DNA from 2 places in the Thiosocius teredinicola genome. Region 2 is predicted to be linked to the other one. Evidence: predicted binding sites of a transcription regulator. Region 2 holds the regulator's gene; the other holds the start of a gene.
What was found. The regulator FNR, encoded in region 2, switches genes on or off when oxygen is low (the NO sensors DNR and NnrR bind a similar motif). The targets are predictions, from matches to a motif close to TTGATNTANATCAA.
Positions count from the first base shown of each region.

Region 1: B1781_RS05400 (TatD family nuclease-associated radical SAM protein) is a predicted target of FNR. The motif match lies at 4,148-4,161, and genes of this name have one in related genera.

Region 1 covers NZ_CP019936.1:1,097,661-1,113,735, reverse strand. Annotated here, with positions in the region: gene napA (nitrate reductase catalytic subunit NapA) at 1-2,318, opposite strand, end outside; gene B1781_RS05415 (chaperone NapD) at 2,315-2,578, opposite strand; gene napF (ferredoxin-type protein NapF) at 2,575-3,222, opposite strand; gene B1781_RS05405 (c-type cytochrome) at 3,750-4,067, shown strand; gene B1781_RS05400 (TatD family nuclease-associated radical SAM protein) at 4,215-4,817, shown strand; gene B1781_RS05395 (2Fe-2S iron-sulfur cluster-binding protein) at 4,854-5,849, opposite strand; gene B1781_RS05390 (hypothetical protein) at 5,915-6,358, opposite strand; gene B1781_RS05385 (sulfur reduction protein DsrS) at 6,465-7,586, opposite strand; gene B1781_RS05380 (HesB/IscA family protein) at 7,619-7,933, opposite strand; gene B1781_RS05375 (cobyrinate a,c-diamide synthase) at 7,972-9,351, opposite strand; gene nrfD (NrfD/PsrC family molybdoenzyme membrane anchor subunit) at 9,423-10,643, opposite strand; gene dsrO (sulfate reduction electron transfer complex DsrMKJOP subunit DsrO) at 10,669-11,442, opposite strand; gene B1781_RS05360 (hypothetical protein) at 11,439-11,825, opposite strand; gene B1781_RS05355 (NAD(P)-binding protein) at 11,853-13,814, opposite strand; gene dsrK (sulfate reduction electron transfer complex DsrMKJOP subunit DsrK) at 13,888-15,423, opposite strand; gene B1781_RS05345 (respiratory nitrate reductase subunit gamma) at 15,445-16,075, opposite strand, start outside.
Region 2 covers NZ_CP019936.1:2,915,486-2,931,560, reverse strand. Annotated here, with positions in the region: gene B1781_RS13995 (ABC transporter ATP-binding protein) at 1-433, shown strand, start outside; gene B1781_RS13990 (LysM peptidoglycan-binding domain-containing protein) at 439-1,839, opposite strand; gene B1781_RS13985 (class I SAM-dependent methyltransferase) at 2,031-2,723, shown strand; gene rnhA (ribonuclease HI) at 2,730-3,179, shown strand; gene dnaQ (DNA polymerase III subunit epsilon) at 3,221-3,931, shown strand; gene B1781_RS13970 (FixH family protein) at 3,992-4,492, opposite strand; gene ccoG (cytochrome c oxidase accessory protein CcoG) at 4,502-5,905, opposite strand; gene B1781_RS13960 (hypothetical protein) at 5,932-6,222, opposite strand; gene ccoP (cytochrome-c oxidase, cbb3-type subunit III) at 6,418-7,341, opposite strand; gene B1781_RS13950 (cbb3-type cytochrome oxidase subunit 3) at 7,338-7,514, opposite strand; gene ccoO (cytochrome-c oxidase, cbb3-type subunit II) at 7,520-8,146, opposite strand; gene ccoN (cytochrome-c oxidase, cbb3-type subunit I) at 8,166-9,593, opposite strand; gene fnr (fumarate/nitrate reduction transcriptional regulator Fnr) at 9,758-10,522, opposite strand; gene B1781_RS13930 (sulfur globule protein CV1) at 10,681-11,076, opposite strand; gene B1781_RS13925 (CTP synthase) at 11,476-13,125, shown strand; gene kdsA (3-deoxy-8-phosphooctulonate synthase) at 13,122-13,961, shown strand; gene eno (phosphopyruvate hydratase) at 14,081-15,358, shown strand; gene ftsB (cell division protein FtsB) at 15,376-15,675, shown strand; gene ispD (2-C-methyl-D-erythritol 4-phosphate cytidylyltransferase) at 15,672-16,075, shown strand, end outside.

The DNA.
Region 1 (16,075 bases), 1.8 Mb from region 2:
TTTTCAGCATCCTTGGGGTGCATGTAGACCACGGCATCCGGCACGGCGCGATACAACTCCGGAACGCGACGCGTCATCGAACCGGAATGCCAGTGCTCTAGCACGCGGCCGGTGGTCAGCCACAGATCGTATTCTGCATCCGGCGCCTCGGCCGGCGGCTCGTAGGGCGCGGTGATGATATTGGCGCGACCATCGGCATTGCCGTAGAACTGGATGCCCTTGCCCTTTTCGACAAACGGGTCGTAGCCCTCGCGATAGCGCCACAGGGTCTCTTTGCCGTTGACCACCGGCCAGCGCAGCCCGCGCGACTTGTGATAGGCCGCGAATTCGCCAAGGTCGTGACCTTTCTTCGGCCCTTCGGTGCCGAAGATGCGGTATTCCTCGAACAGCCCCTTCTGCAGATAGAAACCGAAGTGTTCCATCTCATCGTTGTCGTAGGCGTTGCCGCGATCGTCGGTGACAGTTTCTTTCGGGAACTTGTCGACCTGGCCGTTGGCATACAGGATGTCGAACAGGGTCTTGCCACGGTACTCGGGCATCTTTGCCAACAGGTCGTCGGGCCACACGTCTTCGGCCTTGAAGTATTTCGAGAACTCGACCACCTGCCATACGTCGGAGCGAGACTCGCCCGGCGCTTTGACCTGCTGGCGCCAGAACTGCGTGCGGCGCTCGGCGTTGCCGTAGGCGCCTTCCTTCTCGGCCCACATCGCCGTCGGCAGGATCAGGTCGGCAGCAGTAGCGGACACCGTCGGGTACGGGTCGGAAACCACCACGAAGTTCTTCGGATTGCGCCAGCCCGGATAGATCTCGTCATTGATGTTCGGACCGGCCTGCATGTTGTTGTTGCACTGAACCCAGTAGCAGTTCAGTTTGCCGTCTTTGAGCATACGGCTCTGCAATACCGCGTGATAGCCGACCTTACCCGGCAGGGTGCCTTCCGGCAGTCGCCAGACCTTTTCAGCGAAGTCGCGGTGCGGCTTTTTCTTGACGACAAGATCAGCCGGCAGGCGATGCGCGAAGGTACCCACCTCGCGAGCGGTACCGCATGCCGAGGGTTGACCGGTCAACGAGAACGGACCGTTGCCGGGCTCGGAGATCTTGCCGGTCAGCAGGTGCACGTTGTAGCAGAGACCGTTCACCCAAACGCCGCGTACGTGCTGGTTGAAGCCCATGGTCCAATACGACACGACCTTCTTGTTCGGATCGGCGTAGATCTTGGCCAGCGCCTCGAGTCGATCCGCCGGCACACCGGAAAGCTCGGATACGTACTCCAGCGTGTAGGGCTCGAGGGTTTTCTTATATTCCTCGAAATCGATCTTGGCGAGTTTGCCTTTGCCGGCGTTCTTCGCCGCCTGCTCGCGTGGATCGTTGGGGCGCAGGCCATAACCGATGTCGGTCGGCGTTTTGGTGAAGTTGACGTGTTGATTGACGAAGTCCCAGTTAACCGCATCGTTCTGCACGATGTAGTTGGCGATGTAGTTGAGGATCGCCAGGTCGGTCTGAGGCTTGAAGATCATGCCGTTGTCGGCAAGCTCGAAACTGCGGTGCTCGAACGTCGACAGCACGTGCACTTCGCACCCCGGCTTGGTCAGGCGCGTATCGGTCAGGCGCGACCACAGAATCGGGTGCATCTCGGCCATGTTCGATCCCCACAGCACGAACGCGTCGGCATGTTCGAGATCGTCGTAGCAGCCCATCGGCTCATCGGCGCCGAATGCGCGAATGAACGCGCCGACGGCCGACGCCATGCAGTGGCGGGCGTTGGGATCGATGTTGTTTGAGCGGAAGCCGGCCTTGTACAGCTTGGACGCCGCATAGCCTTCCCAGACCGTCCATTGACCAGAGCCGAACATGCCCACGCTCGAAACGAGTTCTTCGGGCGGCTTTCCTTGGTTCGCGGCCAGATCGTTCTTGATCGCCGTTTTCCATTTGTCGGCCATGGTGTTGAACGCTTCGTCCCACGAGACGGGTTCAAAATCGCCTTCTTTGTCATATACGCCGTTGCGCTTGCGCAGCAAGGGCTGGGTCAGGCGATCCTTGCCGTACATGATCTTCGACAGGAAGTAGCCCTTGATACAGTTGAGGCCACGATTGACCGGCGCATCCGGGTCACCCTGCGTGGCCACCACGCGGCCTTCCTTTGTACCAACCAGTACCGAACAGCCGGTGCCGCAGAAACGACATGCAGCTTTGTCCCAGCGAATCGTACTGTCCGCCGGGGCCGCAACGGCTGAAACACCCGGAATGGTGATGCCTGCCGCGGCCGCGGTGGCTGCGATCGCATTGGTCTTGATGAAGTCGCGGCGTGTCTGTTTCATTGTTCGGACTCCTCCGAAGTGTCTTCGGTATCGATCTGGTGATAAACGAGAGAGGAAGAAGCAACGCCATCGAGCGTGGCCAATGCCGTCATGGTGTCGGCACAATCGCTGTAACGGGCCCCTTCCACCGTCACGACCATGCGCCCGCCGTCGTTGGCATGCAGTTCAACGCCCGGCATCTCATCCAGGGCCCGCGCGATCACGGCCACCTGTTCCGGCCGCGACATCAACAACACGCCACACACGTGGTACTCACTCACGCCGCTTCCCTCATCTGAATAGATTGTGTTGGACATACAGCCACGCAAAATCCGCAGCCGGTACATTGGGCGGCATCGATGGCCGGCACCGCCGGACCACCCACCCGCAAGGCAAAGCGAACGGCCCTTGCCTCGCAAACCTCGCCGCAAGACCGGCAGGTAACCCCGTTGCGGGCCACGCAGTCTTCGGCGACCACAGCGATCAGCGACCACGCCGGCGCTACGGCGGGGTCGAGCGCCTGATGGGTACAAGCCCGAGCGCAGTCACCGCAAAACGTACAGCCGCCACGTGCAAAGTCGACGCTGGGAAAACCACCATCGCCCTGAACGAGGATGCCTTCTTCACACACCTTGATGCAGTCGTCGCAACGACGGCATTGGTCGGCAAACGCTGCAACGGCAAACGGCATGCGGGTACCGGCGTCGGCAATCCGGGCTTCGCCGCGCAAGAACGCTCGACGGGAAGTGTCGATTGCTGTCATGAAGGTGATGGCAAAAAGTCTGGGCCGGTGGCAATGAGTGAAGGCTAGAACCAGCGCAGGCGCAGAAACTTGATCTCGCTCAAGACCAGACTCTTGGCAGTTGACCAACGTCAATTGGTCAGCTTTTTTGGCGGCGATCATGGCGATCAGGGCCGACAGCAAGCCTCTGATGGTGATGGCAGGAACGACTATTCAGCACGTACGGCATCATCGTCTGCTGAAATGAGAATATGCGCAGGCGCTTCCCAAAGTTGCCGAAAGTCGGCGTATTTTCGGGACTAGCCCGGCGGCTACAACCGCCAAGGCGTGTCGAGGCCGGCGCGGCGCTGCTGCACGGCGTTGTCTCGACGCCCGGCCCCCTCAGCATGCGCCGTCCAAGGCCGGCACACGACCGTTTCACGAGGCAAAAACGTCAAAAACCGGCCATTTTCGACCGACCCGATTGTGGCGGGCATTGCCGGGTGCGCGGTTCCCGCTGAGATGGTTTGCCGCTCAAGGACGTTTACTGCATAGTTAAGCGCTAATAAGGCTGACTGGGGACGACTTGGCGGACTCATGTCCACCTTGCCGGGAACCCTTACCGTGCGAAGACGATCAAACAATCAGTCGTAAATTGGTATCAGGATACCCACGGGGCTGCGCCCCTTTATCTAAGTCGACAAAAACCGATCCTTATGGAGAAATCTCGAATGATGAATAAAAAATCGCTTTTCGGCGCCGTAGTGGCAGTAGGTATGGTGTTCGGCGCCGGCAGCGCAATGGCGGATGGTGCACAGCTTTACCAGAGCAAGACCTGCATGTCGTGCCACGGCGCAAACGGTGATGCCCCGATTACCCCGATGTATCCGAAGATCGGCGGCCAGAATGCGGCTTACCTGATCCAGCAGATGAAAGACATCAAGAGCGGCGCGCGCAACAACGGCCAGACCGCCGCGATGAAAGGCATCATGGCGGCCGTCAGCGATGAGGAAATCGAAGCCATCGCCAACTGGCTGGCCACCCTCTGATCAAGGTTTCAGCCGTCGGCGGTTCAACGCCGACGGCTGGCTCCTGCCCCGCCTTTTCGCACCCTCGCCCGGCATGCTGGTTGATCGCCATCAAGCGATGCCGCGACGAAACGGTTACATTGCAGAGATCGCTGCTGTACCCGCGCAATGACCGAACAAACTCTTAGCTACACGATCGGCGACAGCCTGTATCTCAATATCACCGACCGCTGCACACTGCGCTGCGCCTTCTGCCCGAAGTTCAATGGCTCACACCAGGTGCACGACTATGATCTTGCGCTCGACCATCGGCCCAACCTCGACGAGATCATCGCATCGATCGACGACCCCTGCCGCTACGAGCAGGTGGTGTTCTGCGGCTTCGGCGAACCCACGTTGCGCTTAAAAATACTTTTGGAAACGGCGCGATATATCAAATCGCGCGGTGGCCGGGTGCGCGTCAACACCGACGGTCTCGCCAACCGCGTGCACAAGCGCAACGTGCTGCCCGAACTGAGCCGGTACATCGACGCACTGTCGATCTCCCTGAATGCACAAAACGAAACGGTATACGACCGTCATTGTCGGCCGCAGCTGAAGGGCTCTTATCAGGACGTACTCGATTTCACAGCCTTGGCGCCGCGGTATATCAACGATGTCACCGCCACGGCAATCGACGGGCTCGATGGCGTCGACATCGCTGCGTGCGAACAACGCTGTGAACGGCTTGGGGTGCGCTTCCGGCGCAGGGTGCTGAACCGCGTCGGTTGAGGATCGCCGGCACCGCCACCGCATTCGATGTTGAGATCAGGGCTTTTCCTGCGCCTGACAGTGAATTTGCGCGCCCGGCACCCCGGCCTCAGTCAGTGCAGCATGAATGTTGCGCAGGCTAGCACCCGGCATTGCCAGATAGAAATCGTGTGATGCGCCCTGTGCGTGTTGCCGCACGAGACGCTGCACTACGTGCTCCATCCGGTCGTCGCCGGCCGGTTCGAGGTCAATCGAGTGATAGCGAAAGTCATCGAGGGCATCACGCCACGCGCGACAATAGTTTGAAAGGTAGTGGCCGCGCGGTATCGACGATAGCCAGTACAGATCGATCGAGCGGTTCTCGTCTTTCTGTATCGCGTGGTCGACCAGGCTGCTGATCGGCGCAAATCCGGACTCCCAAGCCACCATCACCATCGGCCGCGTCGAGTCTTCATCCAAGGTGAAGCCCCCGACCGGGCCCTGCAGAATCACCTCGCGCCCCTTACGCAGCCGGTTGAATACGAAATCGCTGAAGGCATCACCGGCGTGCCGGCGCAGATGAAACCGAAGCTGGATCGCATCGCAGGGGCAACTGGCGATCGACAGCAGTTGCGGTTTCATGCCATCGAAACGCAGCAAGACGCCCTGCCCCGCGAGAAAACTCATGCCGCCACTGCGCGGCGCTCGCACCGTCAGTTGCACGACGTCGTCCTGCAACTGTTCCACCTTGCTGACCTTGGCTCTGACGTGCTGTTCGGCGATCTCTGCCGCCGTTCCCGCCTCGTGCGCCTCGATCTCGACATCGCCGTCGGCGCGGTTGCTGCACAACAGGAAAACGCCGGCCTGCTTTTCGGCTTCGGTCAGGCGGAAATCATGGTGGCAGGCGGGCTCGATCCGGCCTTCGATCAGGCGCGCCTTACATTCGCCACAGCTACCGTTGGCGCAACTGTGGTCGAGGTTCAGGCCGGCACGCAGGCCTGCCTGAAGAAGCGTTTCGCTGGGTTCGGCCTCGAAAGCGTGGCCCGAGGGTCTGACGAGGATTCTGCTGGACATGCGTGCACGACTGTAGCGCCGGCACGGCGCGACGCCAAGCGCGAACGGTCAGGCAACGCGGAATATCAGTGCTTTTCGCGTTGCTTGGTCTGGTTCATGAACCAACCGACCAAGGTTCCGAGCATCATCTGTTGGCGTGCGTCGCACTGTTCCTGCAGGCTCAGCAAACGCTCTTCGGCCTCGGCGGCAAACTGGCGGTAGCTGTCCACCTCGTCCTGAAGCCGGGCGATCTCCACCCGTGCCCGCTGCAGTTCGCTGGCCAGGTGGTCGACATTGGCCCGCCCGCCGTCCCGGGTCGCCTTGAAAACGGCCGCCTCCTGGATGCGTTTGACCTTCTCCACCATCCCCGACCGGTCCGAGTCCGCATCCGGATAGGCCTTATGCAGCTCGGACATGCGGATGTGGCCCTCGAACGCATTGATGCGCCCCTCTTGGATGTGTTGCTGCAACAACCGCCGCGGTACACCGACCATGCGTGCGGCTTGCGAGAGACTCAACAAACGATCCATAGCTCCTCCGGATTGAATACCCCCCAAATGGGATATCTCGAAAGAAGTATAGCCGCTTCAAACCAGAGTAAAAAGCTAAGTTATTTTGTGGTCAGTATTCAATCGATTAGGGGGTATTTTTGGCCCGTAATCTGCCAAATTCTTCGAGTAGCGGGGCGATAACCGGTTGGATTTTGCGCCGCATCAGGCTGCCGATCGCCGTGCTGTCGCCGAACACCGGGCGCACCACGCCGTAGCTCAAACCTGACAATATCCGCAGCGCGCACACCACCTCCGCATCGACCTCCGGCACCTGCAACAGCGCGCCGGCAGCCGGATCGGCCTCGACCCAGCCTGTGGCTTCTGCCTGCAGTTGTTCGAGCGTAGCGTCGATGCGACCTTCCGGTCTGGCGCCGGCGAAATTGACCGCGATCGTGTCCAGGGTGAGATTCACCACGTCCTGGTTGGAGGGCTTGTCGAAGATCTTGAAGACCGTCTCGACAAACGCCTGCCCGGCGGCCGACAAAACAAAATCCAGGAGTGCTGCAACCGAGTTGCCCGATGCGGCCAGTTGCGCCAGCCGGTCGGTCACCTGGGCGTGCAGCGGATGCGCCCGGGTTTCCAACGGCAGGATGCGCGGGCGCGCAGCGAGGAAGCCAACGTAATAGGCGGGTTTGCGCTGCGCCTTGCGCCACAGGCCATCGATCTGCTCGTGATCGAGCAGTCCCGGCTGCAATACCAGGAAGACCGTCTCGATCTGCTGTTCGGCCTCTGTCTCAAACGGCAGGTGCTCGACCAGATACGCCGCCAGCACCGGTCCCATGCCACCGTCGACCACCGCCTGCTTGCGCAACATATGGCGCGCATTGCTCGCGTCTTCCATCGCCCACCAGGCACGGCGCGCCAGTTCGTCGGTGAGACCGGGCGCACACACGGCGGCGACCACCGCTTCCGGCTCGCCGAGCAGCAGCAGTTGCTCGAGACTGTCGTCGCGCATCTGGCCCATGCGGGTCCAACGCTGCAGATACACGGGATAGCCGCCGGGGGAACCCAGCACGTGTCCGGACAACAGTTCCTTCACCCGCTTCAGGTACTGTTCCTCGCGTCCTGTCGGGTTCAGTTGGATCTGCGCCTCACCCTTCTCCGACAGCCCATACACCGTCATCGTGGATTCGTTGATGCGTATCGCTTGCGGCGCATTGGCCAGCAACACGTTCAAACGCAGCGTGTCTTGAGACGAGAGTTCCATGATCACGAAGCCGTGCGACGACGGCGCTGTGTTCAGCCCCGTTCAGGCGGAACGTAGGTGGGGTCTTGCGGGTTGAGAAATATGAACTGCGATTCGCCCGGCTCGAGTTCGACGAAATCCAGCGTGGCGCTGTCGAGCAGGGGGACATATTCGGGCGCAATCACGATCTGTACGCCCTCTGAGGTGAATCGGATATCGTCTTCGGTAACCTCATCGAATCCCATGCGGTAGTCGATGCTGCCATCGGGTCGCTGCTGGGCTGCCAAACGCAACGCCATACCGGCAGTACCGCCCTGCTCTGCGGCTGATTTGACCTGCTCGGCGGCCTGTGGAGTTACCTTGAACATCTCTTATTACCTCTCCTGTGCGTCGGATACAGCGCCGTTCAGGCGGTGTTCCGACGTTCGCGCACGAACGAGACGAAGCGATCCGCCCAGGGGTGCGAACGGGTATCGCGAAGGTGCGCATAACTCGCCAACAGATTCCGGTACACGATCCCATCATGTATGCCGTCGAGCCCGTACCCACGCTCGACCTTGTACGCAAACTGCATCCCTTCGGGTACGCGATCCAACGCGGAATAATGAAACTCATGCGCCGATATCGCTTCGCGCCCGTCGACAGACAGCGGCCATGGGTGGGCGCCCGTCTCGCGCAATCTGACATAGCCGCGCCCTTGCGGCTTAGGGTGCATCGTGATCGATGCCGGAATCACGCCGACCATTTTACGCGTGTTTCCGTCCCAGGTCAGGCGGTCGCACAGATACATCAACCCTCCACATTCTGCGTATACGGGGCCGTCGCGTTCGATGAACGCCGCGACCGCGTTGCGCATGGAGGCGTTCTCCTGCAGTGCGTTCATGTGGGTTTCCGGGAATCCACCACCCAAAAACAGGCCATCGGCGTCGGGTAATTGCGAGTCCAACAGCGGGCTGAAGGGAATCAGCTCGGCACCTGCGGCACGCAGTGCATCCAGATCGCCCGCATAGTAGAAACCGAACGCGGAGTCTTTCGCAAAGGCGATCCGCACCGGATCACGGCCGGGCGGCTGATCGACCGCCGGCGACGATGGCATAGCGAGTTCGGACTCACCCGCCAGGCCGCGCACCGCATCGAGGTCGACCTGGTCGCGAATGATCTGCGCCATCCGCCCAATGTGCGCCTGACTGCTTTGCAGTTCGTTGCTCGGCACCAGACCGAGATGACGCTCGTTGATGACGAGTTCATCGCTGCGTTGCACCGCTCCCACCACCCGGACATCGGTGTAATGCTCAATCACCGCGCGCAGCTTTGCCTCGTGCCTGCTGCCACCGACTTTGTTGAGGATCACACCGACGATGTGGATCGACGGGTCGAACGCCTGGTAGCCGAGAATCAACGGCGCGATGCCACGTGTCATGCCCTGGCTGTCGAGCACCAGGATAATCGGCGAATCCAGTTGTGCCGCCAACGCGGCGTTGCTATTGCTTCCGTCCAGCGCCAGGCCGTCATAGAGGCCTTTGTTGCCTTCGATCAACCCGAAATCGGCACCCTGCATCTTGGCCGCGAACAGTTCGCTGATCTCTTCGCGCTCCATCGTATAGAAATCGAGGTTGTAGCAAGCGCGCCCCGCCGCCTGCTCGAGCCACAAGGGGTCGATATAGTCGGGCCCTTTCTTGAAAGGCTGGACGACGTCACCCGCTTCGCGCAGTGCAGCGCACAGACCGATACTGAGCGTCGTCTTGCCCGACGACTTGTGTGCTGCAGAGAGGTAGAGGTGCTTCATGGGCGGCCCACAAACGAAAACGGGGCGACTGTATCAGCCGCCCCGCCTCCATTCATTAGAAGTTCAGTCGATCAGCTTGCATGGTGCGGGTCGGTAACATCGTCCGACAGGGACGACGGCAGGAACTGCATGATGCGCACGCCGATAAAAGTCACCAGCAAAGCCAAGGCAAACCCACCCAGCCCAAGCAGGAACTCCGGCAGCGACGGTGAGTAATGCCGGGCCATGCCGTTGACGCCGTCGTAGTAGCCCGATTCGACAACCGTGTAGCCGGGGAACATGCTCATCGGGAATGCCTGACCACCGATAACAATGACGTAGATCGCCGACAGACCACCGAGGACCACCAACAGCGCCGCAATCGTGATCGCACCGCGCTGCATTCCGAGTGCCGGATGGAACAGGATACCCATCGGAGCGATCATGCCGAGCAACACCCAACCGATCCAGAACGTCCAGGTATACACACCACCGTCGCGCAGGATGAATGCCTCGTAGGCGTGGTTTTCGGTGCCGTAGAGATTGGTCAGGTGGTAAACCACGGTGAAATAGAAGATCGCTGCAACGAACACACCGAGCAGGTTTTTCAGGCGACGGATCAGCTTGTCGCCAAGCGGGCGCGAATCCGTATTGAACGTGAACATCAGCACCAGCAGGTACAGCGCCAGGCCGTAGGCGAACGACATGATGATGAACATCGGCGCCATGATCGCGGCATCGTAACCCTGACGGGCGACGAGGAAGCCAAAGATAGAACCCGTACCAGTGGTCAACGCAAGACGCCAGACGAAAGCCAGCACACCCACGCCTTTACTGTAATCGTTGGCCTTACGTTCCATCATTGTAAACAGGTACACCGCGACAATTGCGATAAAACCGACATACAGATAGATGTTCCAGGCGAAGATCGATTTGAAGTTGTAAGTCGTCATTGCCACGATCAGACGGCTCGGCTGGCCAAGATCGAGCACGAGCACGATCAGCCCACCCACCAGCAAGGTGATCGCCATCAGCCCCGACAACCGCGCCAACGGTTTGTACATCTTCTGTCCGAACACGGAGCCGATCGACGCAACGTTCAATGCACCGGATGCAGCGACAATCAGAAAGATCGCGAACACGTGCGGCGTGCCCCAGACGATCTGGTTGGTCATGCCGGTTACCCAGTGACCTTCGTGCTCCATGAACAAGGTCGCAAAACCGCCGATCGCCACGATCGCCGCCAATACCGCCAGCAGTCCCCAGTAACGCGGACTGTCGATGCCCCATTCGCGGTAGTGAATCTTCTTCATTGCCGAATAACTCTCCGGAAAACGATCAGACGTCGGTATAACGAACGCCAGTGTTCAGCTTCAGGTCAGCGCGAATCTGCACTGCCGGGTACTTGGCCAACGCCTGCGAAACAGCACTTTCAGGATCCCTGAGATCACCGAATACGATGGCGCCCTTGTCACAAGCTTCTTGGCAAGCCGTTGTGTTGAGCCCGTTGTCCAGGCGATGGACGCACAGATTGCAGCTCTCGACACAACCTTTGCCGCGCGGCGTCGCCGTCGGCTTGAGTTGCACGTTCTCGTGGATAAAAGAACGCGCGTTGTACGGACAGGCCATCATGCAATAGCGGCATCCGATACAAGTATGACGGTCAACCATGACGATGCCGTCTGCCCGACGGAACGAAGCGCCCGTCGGACAGACATCCACGCACGGCGGATGTTCGCAGTGCTGACACATCATCGGCAGTGTAGTGACTCGGCCGGTCAGATTATTTTTCAGTTTGACCGAGCGGATCCAGCGCGGACGCTGCATATCCCACTGCTCTTCACTAGCCCCCTCCGGCTTGATCAGCTGATCGAGACCATTTTCTTTGTCGCATGCGGCAACACAGTCATTGCAACCGTCTGCACACTTGCTGGTGTCGATCAACATGCCCCATCGAACACTATCGTTTACCGGCTCTTCACGCGGTGCGGCATTGCCGACCGAGTGCAGAAATACGCCGGGCGCAACCACGGTCGCCGCAGCGACGCCGGTTGCCTTGGTCAGAAATTGACGGCGCGCCTTGTCGGCCAAATGGTCAGTCTGCTGACTCATTGTCCATTCCCCGTAGGCTTGGTGGCATGACAGGTAAAGCAGTCCAGCGTGGCACCGGTGTATTGATGACACCCCGAACAGAACTCACCGGGCGCGTTGACCGGGACGTGCTGACCTTGTGCATCTTTGCGCACATGGCAGTCGACACAACCGGCCAGGCTGTAATCCGTGGCACGCACACCCTCATGCACCGTGATATCGCGTTGATGCTTGATCAACTCGAAATGATTGCGACGCATATAGTCGGTGGGCTCAACACAGGCATCCAGTTTGGCCGCTTTAGAGCTGCCTTCGATACCTTCACCGGCATGCGGAGCGCCGAACCCTGCGAACAGGGTCAGGCACAATGCCATGACCAGACCCAAGCCAAACTTACCTTTCATAGCCACTGCGGCCCCTGCTGGTTTGGTTTACTCGCCAAGACCCATTTTGATGTAGCCGGTCGGGCAGACATCCGAACAGATGTGGCAGCCGATGCAACGCGCGTAGTCGGTCGCGACGTAACGACCTGTGGTCGCTTCCTTCTTGTTGACGCGGTATACGGCATCCTGCGGACAGAAGATCACGCAGTTGTCACACTCGAAGCACATACCGCAGCTCATGCAGCGCTTGGCTTCTTCCGCGGCCTGCGTTTCGTCGAGGCCGATCAGGCGCTCGTGGAAGTGGCCCAGCACATCGTCAGCCGACGGCACTTCTTCTTTACGCGCGATGCGTGGCGTGTAGGCGAAGTGACCCAAGAACAGCTCATCGTGCGGAATGACTTCTGCAAACGAGCGATCCTCGTAGTTGTGCACTGCCCAGTTGCCACTCGAAGTACCGCGCATGTCGCCGCGCTCAATCGCGTCGAAGTGGTCGGGGGCCAATCCGGCCTCTTCCAGCTTCTTGTCGAGGTCGAAGTGATGGACATCAACCTTCGGACGCTTCTTGTGCTCTTTGTGCTGCAGGTATTCGTCGATCGAATCCGAGGCAACCGATGCCTGGCCGATCGCCGTGGTCAGCAGGTGCGGACGAATGATGTCGCCAGCGACGAAGTGCTTCTCACGGTCCGGGACCTGGTAGAAGCTATCCGCGTTGATCAGGCCACGACCATTGTCGAGAACCTCGAGACCGCCAAGGTCGCCACCCTGGCCGATCGCCGACACGATGAGGTCAGCTTCCAGCACCTGTTCGGTACCTTCAACCGGCGTCGGGCGACCGTCGACCATCTGGCACTGTGCAATCTTCAGACCGGTGGCACGTCCGTCGTCGCCGAGGATCACTTCAACCGGCATAACCTCATCAAGGATGGTTACACCTTCGTGAAGCGCGTCGTGAACTTCGTGCTCGGCAGCCGTCATGTTGCTCTTCGGGAACAACGAGGTCAGCGTGACCTCGGCGCCTTGCGCAGCCGCGGTGACCGCCGTGTCATGTGCGACAAAGCCATCGTTGACCACCAGCTCAGGGCGATCAGTCGGGTTGGTCTGCTCGATATGACCGAGGCGGCGCGCAACCGAAACGACGTCGATCGAGGTATCACCACCACCGACACATACAACTTTGGATGCGGTGACCTTCATGCGGCCTTCGTTGAAGGCCTTGAGGAACGCAACACCCGACACACAGTTCGGCGTGTTTTCCCAGCCCGCCACGGGCAGGCCACGACCAGTCCAGCAGCCGACAGCCCACAGGATGGCATCGAAGTCTTTCTCGAGTTCCTCGACCGTCACATCCTTACCAACGCGGGTATTGGTGCGCACGTCGATGTCGCCCATGTCCAGAATGCGCTGGATTTCGCCGGCGAGCTTGTCGCGCGGAATACGGTAGTTGGGGATGCCGTAACGCATCATGCCGCCGAGTTCAGCCTGCGACTCGAAGACGGTCGAAGCGTGACCTTTGCGACGCAGCTGATAGGCCGCTGCCATACCGGCCGGTCCGCCACCGATGATGGCGACCTTCTTACCGCTGGTCGGACCCACTTCAAACTTGTAGCCATTCGACAATGCGTTGTCGCCGATCCACTGCTCGACCGCATTGATGCCAACGAAGTCTTCGACCTCGTTGCGGTTACATCCGTCCTGACAAGGCGCCGGGCATACACGACCCATCATCGACGGGAACGGGTTGGCCTCGGTTGAACGGCGGAAAGCGTACTCGCCCATCGCCATGTCGCCGACCGGCTTTTCTTGGCCGCGCACAACGGCAAGCCAGCCGCGGATATCTTCACCCGACGGGCAGCTACCCTGGCATGGTGGCGTTTTGTGCACGTAGGTTGGGCACTTGTGAGAAGTATCTTCGTTGAAGATCTTATCCGTGAAAGAATCCCATTTGTTCTCGCCATCTTCGAAACGGCGCCAAGTGAGTTTGGTGTTCATCTCATCGCTAGGAGTTGCCATCTAAAACTCTCCTTACTTTCATGCCCAGATGATCCCGTGGGATCGGTTGTATTTTTGAACAGAGGCGCAGTGCTTATGCTGCGTCGTCTGCCGATTCATCGTCATCATCTTCGCTGGTCTGCCCAGTCAAGATAATGGCGTTCGAAACCAGTTGGTGGACGCTGACAATCATGTCCATGTCGAGTCCGTAATACGGCAGAACCTTGGTGAACTGCGACTTACAGATCGCACAGATCGCCGCCATATTGGTCACACCGTGTTCTTCAATGACGTTCTTAAGCGCCTCCATGCGAGGCTTGGCGCCTTTCACGCGCAGCTCCATGAGGTCGTCGGTCAGCAGACCACCGCCCCCGCCGCAGCAGAACGTCTTCTCGTGGATCGTTTCCGGCGCCATGTCGTAAAAGTTGTTGCAAACAGCCTTGATGACGTTACGCGGAATCTTGAACTGACCGCCCGGCTCGGGACCCATGCGCGACGCACGCGCAACGTTGCACGAATCATGGAACGTCAGGACCATGTCGTCGTTGGCGGATTTATCGATGTTCAGCGTGCCTTTCTGGATCTCGTTCCAGGTGAACTCGAGGATATGCTGCGGCACCGGATACTTCGGATCGAGGAAATCGAACGGGCCGGCCAGGGTGTTGAGGAAGCTGTAGGCAACACGCCAGGCGTGGCCACACTCACCGAAGATAATGCGCTTGACGCCCAACTCGAGTGCAGCCTCGCGAATACGCATCGACACGCGGCGCATGTTCTCGTATGAACCGATGAACATGCCGAAGTTGGCCGCTTCCGATGCCTTCGAACTCAGAGTCCAGGATACGCCCGCTTCGTGAAAGACCTTGCCGTAACCGATCAGGCCATCGACGTGCGGTTCGGCGAAGAAATCGGCCGACGGCGTAACCAGCAGAATGTCGGCACCCTTGACGTCGAGTGGGTACTTGACCGCGACACCGGTATCTTCCTCGACGTCTTCTTCGAGACCCTCGAGCGTATCCGCCAGAGCTGCCTCGGGCAGGCCGAGATTGTTACCGATCTTGTAGACCTTGCCGATGATTTCGTTGCAGTACTTCTGACCGACACCGATGCGGTCCATGATTTCGCGTGCAGCCATCGAGATCTCGGCGGTATCGATGCCGTAAGGGCAGAATACCGAGCAGCGACGACACTGCGAACACTGGTGGAAGTAGCTGTACCAATCGTCGAGGACTTCTTTGGTCAGATCCTCAGCGCCCACCAGCTTCGGGAAATACTTGCCGGCAAACGTAAAGTAGCGACGGTAGACCTTGCGTAGCAGGTCCTGACGACCGACCGGCATGTTCTTGGGATCTTTGGTACCGAGATAGTAATGACACTTATCGGTACAAGCGCCGCATTTCACGCAGGAATCGAGATACACCTGCAGTGAGCGGTACTTTCCGAGCAGGTCGCCCATCGCGCTGATGGCCTTATCGTGCCAATCCTCGGGCAATTCGCCCGGGAAGCCCAGCGGCTCCTGAAACTCCGGTTTTGCGATGAAAGGCTGGCTGTGCGCCATCGTGCCAGGCACGACCTTGGGCACTTCCGGATATTCTTTCAGCTCAGGGATTTCAAAATCTGCTTTTGCCATGCTCGCTGACCTTGCTCCGTCTTACTGTTCCAGCTTGCGCGCCCAATCGGCGACGTGGCGCTGCTCGCGGGGGTTATCGACCTGGTTGCGGGTCGGGCTGAAGAACACACCCGGGGCGTGCAGGAGTTTGCTGACCGGAAAGATGATCATCAGCAGGGCAACCAGGAACAGGTGCACCAGGATGAACGGGTCGGTCGGCAGGTTCGGCATATCACCGAAATTGAAGTACATCAGGCTGCGGAAGAACTGTTTGACCACAACCACGTCGGTATGGGCGACGAACGTTGTCATCGCGCCGCTGATACCGATCAACAGCAGCAACAGCAGCATCAGATAGTCGGACGGCGCAGAAATGTAGCGCACGCGATCAACAAACAGGCGGCGACCCAACAAGCCCAGCAGGCCGATGATCATTGCGAATGCGAGATACTTGAACAGCGGGCTGACGAACGCAACGATCGCCATCAGCCATTGGATGTCGGTGAAGTAACGCAAGTGGCGAAACAGCACGGCGAACAGCGCCATGTGAAACACCCAGCCGAACAGCCAGGTCCACTTGGTCGATTTGAAAAGGCTTTCGAAAAAAACCACTTCTCGGAACATCCGCATGACCACGCCACTCTGGGTGACGGGCGCCGGGGTCGTCGGGATC
Region 2 (16,075 bases):
GCTCGATGTATCGGTACAGGCGCAGGTGCTCAATCTGCTGAAGAAGCTGCAGCTCGAACTCGGCCTGTCGTACCTGTTTATCACCCACAACATCTCGGTCGTCGCCTACCTGGCGCACGAGGTTGCGGTGATGTACCTGGGGAGGATCGTGGAATACGGTTCGGTCGACCAGGTGCTGCAGCAACCGCTGCATCCTTATACGGCGGCCTTGCTCAGTGCCGTGCCCGTACCGGACCCGAAACACGAGCGCGAGGTGATCCGTCTCGAGGGCGACATGCCGTCACCGATCAACCCGCCGAGTGGTTGTCATTTTCATCCGCGCTGCCCGCAGGCGATGGATATCTGCCGTTCACGGTATCCCGCATCGACCGATGCCGGCGATGGCCGGCGGGTGAGCTGCTGGTTGAATGTACCCGAGGATGAACGTCGCTGAGGCGGTCAGGTATCCGCGTCGGGGTCGATGAACACCGTGATGCGTTCGCCGGGGCGGATGAAGCGACCGACCTGGTTCCAACGCTTGAGATCGGCGATCGATACCTGGAAGCGGCGGGCGATCTTGTACAACGAATCGCCCTTACGCACTCGGTACTTCAGGCGTTGCTTGGCATTACCGTTGGAGGCCGTGGTGGTGAAGTTGGCGCCGTCGGACAGCGGTATCTTCAGGTGTCTGCCGGCGCGGATCGATGAGCCTTTGAGGTTGTTCGCCTGGCGGATCACATCGGCGGTAACCCCATAGCGACGCGCGATCTGGCTGAGAGTGTCACCGGGTTTGATGGCGTGGCGTTGCCAGCGCAAACGCTTGTCCGTCGGCAGATCGGCCAGCGCCGTTTTGAAGAGTTCGGCGTTGTCCGCCGGCATCAGCAACTCGTGCGGCCCGTCCGGGCTGCTCGCCCAGCGTCGGTGGCCGGCGTTCAATGCCAGCAGTTCTTCGACCGACATCTCCGCCAATTCGGCGGCAACGTTCAGATCGATCTGGCCGGCCGTATCGGCGACCACGAAATAGGGTTGGTCGAGGATCTCGGGCAGATCGAGCGCGTAACGATCCGGATTGGTGACCACGGCGGTCAAGGCGAGCAGACGCGGCACGTATTGGTCGGTCTCGCGCGGCAGGTCGAGCGACCAGAAATCGGTCTTGCCGCCCTTGCGCTCGGCACGCCGAATAGCGCGGCTGACGGTGCCGGCGCCGGCATTGTAGGCCGCCAGGGTCAACGCCCAATCGCCGTCAAAGCGCTCGTTGAGCTGCTTCAGGTATTTGATGGCGGCCCGGGTCGAGGCGCGTACGGTGCGCCGCCGGTCGACCCACCAGTCCTGCCTGAGGCCGAGCATCTTGCCGGTAGCGGGCATGAACTGCCACAGGCCGGCTGCGCCCGAGGTCGAGTAGATCTCAGGTCTGAAGCCGCTCTCGACGGCCGGTAGCAGGGCCAGTTCATAAGGCAGGCCGGCTGCGTCGATCTCGTTGAGAATGTGATACAGGTAGGGCTCGGAACGCGCCATCATTGCCCGATAGGCGTTCGGATGGCGCTGCAGGCGGCTGATCTCCTGCTTGACCCGCGGGTGTTCGAGAACGTCTAGAGAGAATCCTGAGCGCAGGCGGGTCCAGATCGGTTCGGGCGGGATGACGATCTCTTCGGCGTCGGCCAGATCGTTGTGTGTCAGCATCTCCAAGGCATGCTTGTCGACGATTTCCTGCTCGTTCGATTTCGCATGAGGCGAGGTCGCATCGGTCTTGGTACCCTGTGTGCCGCAACCGCCTAATAGGGCGGCGAGGGCCAGGGTCAGAGCCGGAATAGTAGTGCGGCGACGTTGCCGACCGGTGATGCTTTGTTCAGAATCAGACATGCTACTCGCCGCTGTGAAAGCCGGTGCAGTTTACGAAATGCAAGAACCAGGTTCCAGCACCCAACCGCCAGATGACGTCATCCAGATTCTGTGATCGCGAAAACAAAGAAATCGGCCAAGCTCTGTCAGATTGGTATTTGACATCGCCGGGCAGCCGTGTCGCGGCACATGAGCGTGAAGTCGTGTCATCGATGGTTACCGACCTCTTTGGTTACCAGTTGCTGCAACTGGGTGAATTGGGTTCCGATACCGCCTACCTCGCACAGTGTCCGGTGCGTAACAAGACGTTGATAAGTCATCGACCGGATGCGGGGCATCCTGAAGTGATCGTCGGCGCATCGCAGTTGCTGCCGATCACGGCCGACAGCATCGACGCGATGATCCTGGTCCACACGCTGGATTTCTCGCCCGATCCGCACCAGGTATTGCGCGAAGTTGAACGGGTGCTCATTCCGGAAGGTCGGGTGATCGTTATCGGCTTCAATCCGTACAGCCTGTGGGGCCTGTGGCGACTGTTCGGCCGCTGGCGAGGCAGTCTGCCCTGGTGCGGCAATTTCCTGTCGTATCCGCGCATGAACGACTGGTTGACCCTGTTGGGCTTCGGTGTGGAACGCATGGACGTGATGGAATTTCGACCGCCGACCAAATCGAACCGCTTCGAATCGATCGAACGCGTCGGTCGCCGCGTCTGGCCGATGCTGGCCGGTATCTACGTGGTCAGGGCAGTCAAACGGGTATCGCGCATCACACCCGTTGGCCAACGTTGGTCGCGTCTGCGGGTGCTGGGTCCGCGAGCTATCGAGCCACACGCGCCGGCCCCGGGGCATTCGGCGATGGATTGGCCGCCGATGGAAGATGAACCGCGCAAACGAGGTTTTGGATAGAGTCGCATGTCAGATCGCGTCGAATTGTTTACAGATGGTGCCTGCAAGGGAAACCCAGGTCCGGGCGGATGGGGCGCCATCCTGCGTTTCAGCGGCAAAGAGAAAGAGTTGTTCGGCGGTGAAGCCGAAACCACCAACAACCGCATGGAACTGACGGCCGTCATCAAGGGCCTGGAGGCGCTCAAACGGCGCTGCCCGGTGGATATCACGACGGATTCCCAGTATGTGAAAAACGGCATCACGCAGTGGATTCATAATTGGAAACGCAATGGCTGGCGCACCGCGGCCAAGAAACCGGTCAAGAACGAAGACCTGTGGAAGCAGCTCGAACAGGCCGTCAACGAACACGATGTGACCTGGCATTGGGTCAAAGGGCACGCCGGACACCCGGAGAACGAGCGTGCCGATGAGCTGGCCAATCGGGGCATCAGTGCGCTGCATACCAATATCGATTGACCTGCCTGCACCTCGAACACCGCCTGAAGGACAGCGACAGCATGAGACAGATCGTACTGGATACGGAAACCACCGGCCTCGAGCCCGAGCAGGGGCATCGCATTATCGAGATCGGCTGCGTCGAACTGATCGAGCGCCGTCTGACCGGCAACAACTTTCATGTCTACCTGCAGCCGGATCGCGAGATCGATGCAGCCGCCGTTGAAGTACACGGCATCACAAACGAGTTTCTCGCCGACAAACCGCACTTCGACGACATTGCCGATGATCTGTTGACGTATCTGAAGGGCGCCGAACTGGTGATCCACAATGCGCCCTTCGACGTCGGCTTTCTCGATGCCGAACTTGCACGTCTCGACGGCATGGGGGCGATCGTCGATCACTGTGAGGTGCTCGACACGTTGGTGATGGCGCGCAAGAAGCATCCGGGGCAGCGCAACAGCCTCGATGCACTGTGCGGCCGCTACGAGGTCGACAACAGCCGGCGCGACAAACATGGCGCCTTGCTCGATGCCGAGATCCTCGCCGACGTGTATCTCGCCATGACCGGCGGACAGGGCGCGCTGTCACTCGATGCCAGCAACGACAATGAAGGTGAAGGACAAGGGCAGGCAGGTGTTCGCCGGGTCGACCGCGCCGGCCTGTCGCTGGTAATCGTCAGTGCCAATGAAGAAGAACTGGCGGCGCATGAGGCGCGCCTGGATGCGATCGACAAGGCAGCCGGCGACGGTGCCGTGTGGCGTCGTCAGTAGGCCAGATCGAATTACGCCGGTTTTAACAGGCGAACCGGAACCTGCAGATCAAATGCGGCGTCAGTCGAGGCGTGCGCTGTTCGAGCCCGGCAGCACCAGTCTGCCTTCGATGCGCCACGACTCGTCCTCGGGACGTAACTGCAGTTTCCAATGGGCCGGCCCGAGCGGATCGAGCCTGCCTGCGTAACGGCCGTTACCCAGTGGCGACAACTGCTGTTGTTGATCCTGGTCGGGGCGGGTGGGGTGAATCACTTTCAATACCAGCAAGCCTGCGCCGTTGGTCAGTGGTTTGTCCAAAGCCAGGGTCAAGGCGCCGGTATCGGTATCGAAGGTAATCTCGCCGGCAATGCCCAATGCCGCGGCTTTCGCAGCGCTGTCGGCATCCTTATGGATCGCCAGGCCTTCTTTGTAGTAATCGTCGGTGACCAGGCCGTCATCGGTCTGGATCGCGATGTTGATCGTGATGATCGCAGCGATCACGACACTCAGCGGCAGGGCGATCAGGAACCATGGCCAAAACTGCTTGTACCATGGCACGGTATCTTCGCGGGGCGGTCTCATTCAGTTGTCTCAGCGCATCACCGGTCCGAGGAAGCGGGCGTGTTCGTCGATCGCTATCTCCGGCGTGATCTCGGATTGGATGTGGAACAGGATTTCACTGCTGGACGATTTTATCGCAATCGGGTCGACCTGCACGCGTAGCGGCAGGTCGGCAACCGCGCCGCTATCCAGTTCGATGCCCGTGGTTTGACCAATCACTTCCATGCCTTCCAGGCCGGACACCGCCAGGGTGTAGCGCTGCGGCCGATGATCCATATTGATCAGTTTGAGGTTGTAGACGTTCTGCACCAGGCCTTCATCGGTCTCGGTGTACAGCACGTTGCGGTCACGAATGATATCGACCTCGAGCGGTATGCGGGTCAGCAGTGCGTAGATCAACGCGACACCGACAAAGGTCAGTATGCCGATGTAGACCATGATGCGCGGGCGAACGATCTTGGTCTTCTGGCCCTGCAAGGCGTTTTCGGTGGTGTACTTCACCAGGCCGCGCGGATAGCCCATCTTGTCCATGACTTCGTCGCACACGTCGACGCACGCCGCACAGCCGATGCACTGGTACTGCAGGCCGTCGCGGATATCGATACCGACAGGGCAAACCTGAACGCACAGCGTGCAGTCGATGCAGTCGCCCAGGCCGGCTTCGGCCGATGGCGTGCCGCGCTTGCGTGAACCGCGCGGATCGCCGCGTTTTTCGTCGTACGAGATGATCAGGGTGTCGTGGTCGAACATCGCGCTTTGGAAGCGCGCATAGGGGCACATGTAGATGCACACCTGCTCGCGCATGAAACCTGCGTTGCCGTAGGTGGCGAAGCCGTAGAAAAAGATCCAGAAGGTTTCCCAGGGGCCCAGGTTCCAGCCGATGAAGCTGGTCCACAGCTCCTGAATCGGCGTGAAGTAACCGACGAAGGTGAAACCCGTCCACAGAGAGAACACCAACCATGCCGCGTGTTTGGCTGCCTTGACGCTGTAATACGATGCGTCTTTCGGCCCCTGGTCGCGTTTCTTCTGTTTCTTCGATCCGCCTTCGATCTTGCGCTCGATCCACATGTAGATCTCGGTCCACACGGTCTGCGGACAGGCATAGCCGCACCACAAGCGTCCGGCGAGCGCGGTAAACATGAACAGCGAGATCGCTGCGAGGATCAGCAGCATCGACAGGTAGAAGAAATCCTGCGGCCAGAAGGTCAGGCCGAAGATGTAGAACTTACGCGCCGGCAGGTCGAACAATATCGCCTGGTGACCGTCCCAGTTGATCCATGGCGTACCGTAGTAGATGCCGAGCAACACCCCCATGGCCGCCAGGCGCAGTGCGGCAAAGATGCCGTGCACCTCTCGCGGATAGATCTTCTCGCGCTTCTTATAGAGATCGGACTCGAGCGCGGAATCGTTGTTGTTTTCGGCAGGCTGCGACATCGTCTGCGGTTCCGTGGTCAGGGCGTTTAGTTGGATTTGGGCATGTTCTGCCGATGTGTGGGTCGGCGGAAATAGCAAGTCAGCGCGCAGCTCATCGACGTCAGCAACCAGAAACAAAAGAAGCCGATGGTATAGCCGCCCATCCGGGTGATATCCGGAAAGCCGCCGATCATGCCCAGTTCGGTCGGATCGAACAGGGTGAAGAAGATGATGGTGGCCAGGCTCGCGGTAAGGAACGACGGCCACATGACGGAAACGATCTGCTGAACAACCGGCAGCTGATTTTTGTCTTGCTCAGTAGCTGGCAGGGTAGACATGCTGGGTTCCTTAGGTCGCGCCGGACAGTGGTGTCCGACTTTGGTCATCGTTCAGCTACAACTCCCGGGTGGAGCCGATGCTGAAGGGCGCCTAAGGAGAGAAATAGCCGTTGAATTTTGGCCCTGAACCCCCGCGGAAGTCGTTGATAAATCGCATTATCGACGTTTTCCGAGGGGCCAGGGCCAGGGTACCGCTTATTGGTTCGACAGACTATAGACGTAAGCGGTCAGCAGGTGCACCTTCTCGTCGCCCAGCAGCTCCTTGTGAGCTGGCATGACGCCGGCACGGCCCTTGGTCAGGGTCTGCTTGATAACGCCTGCGCTACCGCCATACAGCCAGACCTTGTCGGTCAGGTTCGGCGCGCCGAGCATCTGGTTGCCGGTGCCGTCGACACCGTGGCAGCCGATACAGCCGACGCTCATGAACACCTCTTTGCCGGCTTCGGCCTTGGCGGCGTCCACGTTGCGGCCCGAGAGGCTCTCGACGTAGCTGGCGACCTGGTCGATCTTGTCGTCGCCGATGTGGGCGTGCGCCGGCATCACGCCGTTGCGGCCACTGGCGATCGACATCTTGATCTGCTCAGGGCTACCGCCCCACAGCCAGTCGCCGTCGGTCAGGTTGGGGAAGCCCGGCGTTCCGCCGGCATCCGAACCATGACACTGCATGCAGTAGGTCAGGAACAGACGCTTGCCCATTTCACGCGCTTCTTGGTATTCCGGCTTGCCCGCCAGATCGGTCACTGCGACGGCCGCGAACTTCTTGAAGATCGGGTCGTACTTCTCGGCGGCCTGCGCCATCTCGCCCTGGTACTGCGAACCTTCGATCGAGCCCAGCGTGTTGCCCGATGACCAGCCCCAGATGCCCTGGAACTTGCCCAGGCCGGGATACAAGGCCAGGTAGCCGGCGGCGAAGATCAGGGTGATGTAGAACAGCCACAGCCACCAACGGGGCAGGGGGTTGTTGTATTCCTGCAGATCGCCATCCCAGGTATGACCGGTAACGTCACCTTGCGCCGCCTCGTCGGTACGGCGACGCATGGTCCACCAGACGAGCCACAGACAGGCGAGGATGTTGCCGACGGTAAGTACGATAATCCAACCACTCCAGAAACTGCTCATGACAGATTCTCCTTCTCAATCGATGCCCGGTGCTTTTTCTCGTCGGCAAAGGGCAGGTTTGCGGCCTCGTCGAAATCACGCTTACGACGTTTGCTGTAGGCCCAAAATACGATCCCGATGAAACAGATCAGCAGGACGACGGTGTGCCATGCACGCAGATCGTTAAGTTCCATAACGATCACCACTGCTTGGAAGCGAGGCCCAGACCTTGCAGATAAGCAACGAGTGCTTCCGCCTCGGTTTTTTCAGCCACTTGCTTCTGGGCATCCGCCATGTCCTGCTCGCTGTAGAGCTCGCATTTCGGACAGGTCGCACCGATCGCGATGTTGAGTGCCTTCATCTTCGCGGCAGTGTCATTGCCGGTCAGTTTGTTGTCGCTCAACCATGAGTAGGAAGGCATGTTCGACTCCGGCACCACGTCGCGTGGGTCGTTCAGATGGGCGTAGTGCCAATCGTCACTGTAGCGACCGCCAACGCGGGCCAGGTCCGGACCGGTGCGCTTCGATCCCCACTGGAAGGGGTGGTCGTAAACCGACTCACCCGCAACCGAGTAGTGACCGTAACGCTCGGTTTCCGCACGGAACGGACGGATCATCTGCGAGTGGCAGTTGTAGCAACCCTCGCGGACATAGATATCCCGACCTTCCAGACGCAACGCACTGTACTTGGTGACGCCAGGCGCCGGCTCAGTGGTTTCCGTGAGGAAGAACAGCGGGACGATTTCGACCAGGCCGCCGACACTGATAACCAGGATTACCAGGATCGCCAGCAGGCCGACGTTCTTTTCAACGACTTCATGTGACATTTTCGGTACTCCTTTCTTATCAGTGGGCTGCCGGTGCCGGAATGGCATCGTCAGCGTCGGCTACACGGCCCTGCGAGGCCGTTTTCCAGACGTTGTAGGCCATCAACAGCATGCCGCCGAGGAACATGGCCCCGCCGAGCAGACGGACGTAGTAGAACGGATAGGTACGTTCCACCGATTCGATGAAGGAGTAGGTCAGGGTGCCGTCGGCGTTAACTGCACGCCACATCAGGCCTTGCATGACACCGGCGATCCACATGGCAGCGATGTACAGCACAACGCCGATGGTGGCCGTCCAGAAGTGCAACTCGACCAGCTTCATGCTCGCCATCTCAACCCGACCGAACATACGTGGGATCAGGTAGTACAGCGAACCGATCGATACCATCGCAACCCAACCCAACGCACCCGAGTGCACGTGGCCCACGGTCCAGTCGGTGTAGTGCGACAGCGCGTTGACGGTCTTGATCGACATCATCGGACCTTCGAAGGTCGACATGCCGTAGAACGACAGCGAAACGATCAGGAATTTCAGGATCGGGTCGGTGCGCAGCTTATGCCAGGCGCCCGACAGGGTCATGATGCCGTTGATCATGCCGCCCCAGGACGGTGCCAGCAGGATCAGCGAGAAGATCATACCGACCGACTGTGCCCAGTCGGGCAGTGCGGTGTAGTGCAGGTGGTGCGGACCGGCCCACATGTAGGTCGAGATCAGTGCCCAGAAGTGGACGACTGACAGACGGTACGAGTAGACGGGGCGACCGGCCTGCTTCGGTACGAAGTAGTACATCATGCCGAGGAACGCAGTGGTCAGGAAGAAGCCCACGGCGTTGTGGCCGTACCACCACTGGACCATCGCATCGATGGCACCGGGGTAGAAGCTGTAGCCCTTGGTCAGGGTGGCCGGGATGAACGCGCTGTTGACGATGTGCAGTACCGCAATCGTCAGGATGAAAGCACCGTAGAACCAGTTGGCTACGTAGATGTGCTTGACCTTACGTGTGGCGACCGTGCCGAAGAATACGATCGCGTAGATCACCCAGATGACGGCGATCAGCAGGTCGATCGGCCATTCGAGTTCGGCGTATTCCTTACCGCTGGTGATACCCAGGGGCAGCGTAATGGCAGCCAGTACGATGATCAGGTTCCAACCCCAGAAGGTGATGGAGGCCAGCGGACCACCGAACAGCCGGGTCTGACAGGTGCGTTGCACCACGTAGTACGACGTGGCGAACAAGGCCGAACCGCCGAAGGCAAATATGACAGCGTTCGTATGCAACGGACGCAGGCGGCCGTAGCTGAGGAACGAAATACCATCGGTGAGTGTCGGAAAGGCCAGCTGAGCCGCGACGATAACGCCGACGAGCATCCCGACGATGCCCCAGATAACCGTCATCACCGCAAACTGGCGCACGACCTTGTAGTTGTAGGTGGTCTGTGACTCCATTACGCGTCTCCCAAGTGAAAAAACCATCGGTTGGTTTCAACACGGAACCAACCGATCTGGGGCGCACACTAATTGTTAATAAGGAGTCGCTACTTTGATGTGGGTCAACTGGGTGTCGCAGACCCACATCGCAATGATTTTTGTCGCTTTCAAATTGAGCTAGATCAATTTGATGGTCTTGCGCGATGACGCTCGCAATGGGTTTGATGCGTAACCATGGAACGCAGTCGTTCCAGATCGAGGATCTGCACGTGTTTGCGCTCGACCTTGAGGATCTTCTCCTCCTGGAAGCGGGTAAACAGCCGGCTCACCGTTTCCAGCGCCAGGCCGAGATAACTGCCGATCTCCTGGCGTGACATGCTGAGGAAGAAATCCGACGCCGAGAAACCACGTCGATGAAAGCGGTCGGACAGGCTCAGCAGGAACGAGGCAACCCGCTCTTCAGCCGTGCTGCGTCCGAGCAGCGTCATCATCTCTGCGTCCTGGCTGATCTCTTTGCTCAGCAGACGGAACATCTGGTGCTGCAGGCTGGGGATGTTGGAGGCCAGGTCTTCAAGCCGCTCGAAGGGCAGCTCGCAGATTGCGGTGGTTTCGAGTGCACGCGCGCTACAGCCGTGCAGATTTTCCTGGATCGCATCCATGCCCAGCACCTCGCCGGGCAGATGGAAGCCGACGACCTGTTCATCGCCGTCATTGGTCTGCGTATAGGTTTTGACCGCCCCCGTCTTGACAACGTACAGATTGCGGAACGGTTCGCCCGAGCGGAAGAGGTGATCGCCGCGTTGCAGCGGTCGATTACGTTTGACGATCGCATCCAGACGATCGACATCCTCCGGTCTCAGGCCCATGGGGAGGCACAGCATGGAGAGGCTGCAATCACGACAAGCAACCTTGATTTTATCGAGTGAAATGACGTTCTTCTCAGCCAAGGTGAATGCCTTTGTTGGTTCCCTGAGGGTTGATCGGAAACTGCACTGTGATTGTGCGAATTTTTTTGACCTTGATCAATAACCTTAGTTAGGTAGAAAGAGACGCGCAAAAAAAACCCGTCCACGACGGGACGGGCTTTGGTGCTCGAGCGAGAAGCTTATTCGCTCGCGGCCGGTGCTGCGGGGGCCGCAGGCGGTGCTACCGGAGCACCCCAGCCGGGGCCGTAACCGCCGCCCCATGGGCCGTAACCGCCGTAACCGGGGCCGTAACCGTAGCCGCCCCAGCCGGGGGCGCTGTAGTTGTAACCGCGGCCATAGCCGTCACCGTAGCCGTAGCCACTGCCGTAGCCACGCATATTGGTGTTGCCGCGGCCGCTCATATTCATGCTGAAATCACCGGCGCCGGCGGCATCGCCCGAGCCCCAGCCGTCGCCCCAGCCCGAGGTGTTGCCGTAGCCGTAACCGCGGTTGTAGTTGTTGTCCCAGTTGTTGCCGCCCCACGGGCCACCGCCGCCCCAGGGGCCGCCACCCCACCAGGCGCTAGCCGATGACATGGTTAATGCAGCTGCGCCGGCGACGAGCGCAGCGCTAAGTGCTTTTGCGAACTTCCGCATTTCGTTAACTCCTTGAGTGAGCTTTTGTGTGAGTGAGGTGAGCCTCCCTGCGTCGACGGGACTCATGGCACTGCCGGGGAGATGAGTCGTCGGCACGGAGTCGGGATCGTTCCTTCCCGAGCAAGACTGAATATAGACCAATGCATTGGCTGCCACTAGCGCCAAAACCGGCGAATTGCCGCTAAAACGTTGGAATATAAGGGCAAATTGACACTGCCTCTGATCCTGATCAAGTTCCCAGAAGTTAAACCCGGTCGCGATTTGTGATTGAGTGCAGAGGGGCTCTCTGGTACCGTTTAAGCCCGTCCGTTGCAACCTCCTTTTTGAGCCCTCCGGCCCATGGCTAAATGCATTTTTATTACGGGCGGCGTTGTGTCGTCCCTAGGCAAAGGTATTGCCTCTGCTTCGCTTGGCGCTTTGCTCGAAGCGCGTGGCCTCAAGGTCACGATGATCAAGCTGGATCCCTATATCAACGTCGACCCGGGCACGATGAGCCCGTTTCAACACGGTGAGGTATTCGTCACTGACGACGGTGCCGAAACCGACCTCGATCTGGGGCACTACGAGCGTTACATCCGTACCACGATGGGACGCAACAACAACTTCACGACCGGCCAGATCTACGAGAACGTGATCCGCAAGGAGCGCCGTGGCGATTACCTCGGCGGTACCGTGCAGGTCATTCCGCACATCACCAACGAGATCAAGGAAAGCGTGCGCCGCGGTTCGGCCGATGCCGACGTTGCGCTGGTCGAGATCGGCGGTACCGTGGGTGACATCGAATCGCTGCCGTTTCTCGAGGCCATCCGTCAGATGGGCGTCGAGATGGGGCGCGAGAACGCCTTGTTCATGCACCTCACGCTGGTGCCGTACATCGCGGCCTCGGGTGAGATCAAGACCAAGCCGACGCAGCACTCGGTCAAGGAACTGCGTTCGATCGGTATCCAGCCGGATGTGCTGGTGTGCCGCGGCGACCGTCCCGTGCCCGACGGTGAGCGCCGCAAGATCGCGCTGTTCACCAACGTGCCTGAGCGCGCCGTCATCTCGGCAGTCGACGCCGACAGCATCTACCGCATCCCGTTGCTGTTGCATGCGCAAGGCCTGGACGAGATCGTCGTCGATCAACTGCGCCTCGATGTGCCGCCGGCCGATCTGAGCGAATGGCAGGCGGTCGTCGATGGCCTGGATCATTCGAAAGGCGAAGTCGATATCGCGATGGTCGGCAAGTACGTCGATCTGACCGAATCGTACAAGTCGCTCAACGAAGCGCTGATCCATGCCGGCATCAAGACCGGCCACAAGGTCAATATCCACTATATCGATTCCGAGGCCCTGCAAAGCGACGGCATCGGTACGCTGAAGGATATGGACGCGATCCTGGTGCCGGGCGGCTTTGGCGAGCGAGGCGTGGAAGGCAAGATCGCCGCGGCGCAGTATGCGCGTGAAAACCGCATCCCTTATCTGGGCATCTGCCTGGGGATGCAGGTCGCTGTCATCGAATTTGCACGTCATGTTGCCAAACTCGAAGGTGCGCACAGCACCGAGTTCGATCCGGCGTCGCCTTATCCGGTGATCGCGCTGATCACTGAATGGCTGAACGCCGACGGCTCGATTGAGCAACGCGCGGCGGATGCCGATCTCGGCGGCACGATGCGACTGGGTGCGCAGCAGTGCAAACTGGCCAAAGGCACTATTACGCGCAAGCTGTACGGCAAAGACATCATCAGCGAGCGTCATCGGCATCGTTACGAGTTCAACAACGGCTACCGTCAGGATCTCGAGGACAGCGGCATGAAAGTGGCGGGTACATCGATCGACGGACGACTGGTCGAGATGATCGAGATTCCGTCACATCCGTGGTTCGTCGCCTGCCAGTTCCACCCGGAGTTCACGTCGACACCGCGCTACGGCCATCCGCTGTTTCAGGGGTTCGTCGAGGCAGCCGCTACCCATCGCAATAAAAACGTCGAAGAGGCAGTTTCAGCATGAATCTATGCGGTTTCGAGGTCGGCCTCGATCATCCGTTCTTTCTGATCGCGGGTACCTGTGTCATCGAGAGCGAGGCATCGGCGCTGTCGGTTGCTGAAACGCTCAAGGGCATCACCAGCGAACTGGGTATTCCCTTCATCTACAAATCGTCTTTCGACAAGGCCAACCGTTCGTCGCACAGCAGCCCGCGCGGTCCTGGTCTCGAAGAAGGCCTGCGCATCCTCGAACGCGTCAAGACCGAACTGAACGTGCCGGTGTTGACCGACGTGCATGAGGACACGCCGATGGACGAGGTGGCCTCGGTCGTCGACGTATTGCAAACGCCGGCATTTCTGTGTCGCCAGACCAACTTCATTCAGAGCGTCGCCAAGGCGGGCAAGCCGGTCAATATCAAAAAGGGCCAGTTCCTCGCGCCGTGGGACATGAACAACGTCGTCGACAAGGCCAAGGCCACCGGCAACGAACAGATCATGGTGTGCGAGCGCGGTGTGTCGTTCGGTTACAACACGCTGATCTCCGACATGCGCGGTCTCGCCGTCATGCGTTCTACCGGTTGTCCGGTGGTGTTCGATGCGACCCACTCGGTGCAGCAGCCCGGTGGCATGGGCAATAAATCGGGCGGACAGCGCGAACACGTGCCGGTGCTGGCGCGCGCGGCTGTCGCCGTCGGCATCGCCGGTCTGTTCATGGAGACCCATCCGGACCCGCAAAACGCGATGTCCGACGGCCCCAATTCCTGGCCGTTGGATAAAATGCAGCGCCTGCTGCAAACCCTGGTCGAGCTCGACCGCTGCGTCAAACAGCGCGGTTTTATCGAACAGGAACTCGTCGGCTGACACGGCATTCCGCTGTCGCCGACCCGACAGTTGACTAGGTTTATCGGAGAGCCGGCAGCATGCGCCTTCCAGCGCGGCTGCCGGCTCTGCCACGAATTTTTTTGAGTTCAGGAGTACCCATGTCTGACATCATCGATATCCGCGCCCGAGAGATCCTCGATTCGCGCGGCAACCCGACTATCGAAGCCGATGTGCTGACCGCCGACGGTGCGATTGGTCGGGCGGTAGCCCCTTCCGGCGCATCGACCGGTTCGCGCGAGGCGCTCGAACTGCGCGATGGCGACAAGCACCGTTTCCTCGGTAAGGGGGTTTTGACTGCGGTAGGCAACGTCAACGGCGAGATCCGCGACGCCTTGCTGGGGCAGGAGGTCGGCGGACAGGAAGCCATCGATCGGCGCATGATCGACCTCGACGGCACCGACAACAAATCGCGCCTCGGCGCCAACGCCATCCTCGCCGTGTCGCTCGCTGCCGCGCATGCCGCGGCGCAGGAAAAGGCGATGCCGCTGTATCAATCGCTGGGTAGCGGCACCTACAAGATGCCGGTACCGATGATGAACATCATCAATGGCGGCGAGCATGCGGACAACAGCGTCGACCTGCAGGAGTTCATGATCCTGCCGGTGGCGGCAGGCTCGATTCGCGAGGCCATCCGCTACGGCGCCGAGGTGTTTCATGCACTGAAATCCGTACTCGGCGGGCGCAAGCTGGCGACCACCGTCGGTGACGAGGGCGGTTTCGCCCCCGACCTGCGCTCCAACGAAGAGGCCATCGAGGTCATCCTCGAAGCGATCACCAAGGCCGGCTTCAAACCCGGCGACGACATCTACCTCGGCCTGGATGCCGCCAGCTCGGAATTCTACAAAGACGGCAAGTACGTGCTGGCCTCGGAAGGCAAGTCGTTCGACTCTGCCGGTTTTGCCGACTTCCTGACCGGCTGGGTCGACCAGTACCCGATCATCTCGATCGAAGACGGTATGGACGAAGGCGATTGGGACGGCTGGAAGCTGCTGACCGACAAACTCGGCAAGCGCGTACAACTGGTCGGCGACGATCTGTTCGTGACCAACACCAAGATCCTCAAGGAAGGCATCGACAAGGGCATCGCCAACTCGATCCTGATCAAGTTCAACCAGATCGGCACCCTGACCGAGACACTCGAAGCCATCGGCATGGCACACGATGCCGGTTACAGCGCGGTGATCTCGCACCGCTCGGGCGAGACCGAGGACACGACGATCGCCGATCTCGCGGTCGCCACCGCGACCGGTCAGATCAAGACCGGTTCTCTTTCGCGCTCCGACCGCGTGGCCAAATACAACCAGTTGATGCGCATCGAGGATCAGCTCGGTGATGAAGCAGAGTACGCCGGTAAGAGTGCGTTTCCCTGCTTCTGACTCTTGATCCGCGCGCTGTGAGCTGGAAGCTTCAGGTAGCGGTTGGCGTTCTGCTGCTGGTGCTGCTGGGATTGCAGTACCGGCTGTGGGTCGGTGAGGGTAGCCTCGCCGAGGTTGCGATGCTGAAGCGCCAGATCGCCGACCAGCGCGCGGAACTCGAAGATCTTCAAGAACGTAACGCGACGCTCCAGGCCGAGGTCGATGACCTCAAAGAAGGCCTGGCAGCGATCGAGGCGCGAGCGCGCAGCGAGCTCGGCTTGATCCGCAAAGACGAGACCTACTTTCAGTTGGTTCCGCCCGAGAGCCGCAAGCCGTGAGCGCACCGTCGTTTTGGTGCATCGTGCCGGCGGCCGGCGTCGGTCGTCGCATGGGCAGCAAGGTCCCCAAGCAGTATCTCGACCTCAACGGTCGCAGCGTGATCGATTACACCATCGAACGCCTGTTGCTGCATCCCATGGTCGATGGCCTGTATGTGGCGCTTAGCGAAGAAGACGGCTGGTGGGACGACAGCGAGTTTGCCGGCCATCCGGACCTGGTGCGGGTTACCGGCGGTACCGAGCGTTGTTTCTCCGTGTTGAACGCGCTGGCGGCGCTCGAACCGCGTGCTGCGGCCGACGACTGGGTGCTGGTGCATGATGCGGCGCGGCCCTGCGTTCGCCGACACGACATCGATCATCTCGTTTCCATGGTGCGCGATCAGGAGATCGGCGGGCTGCT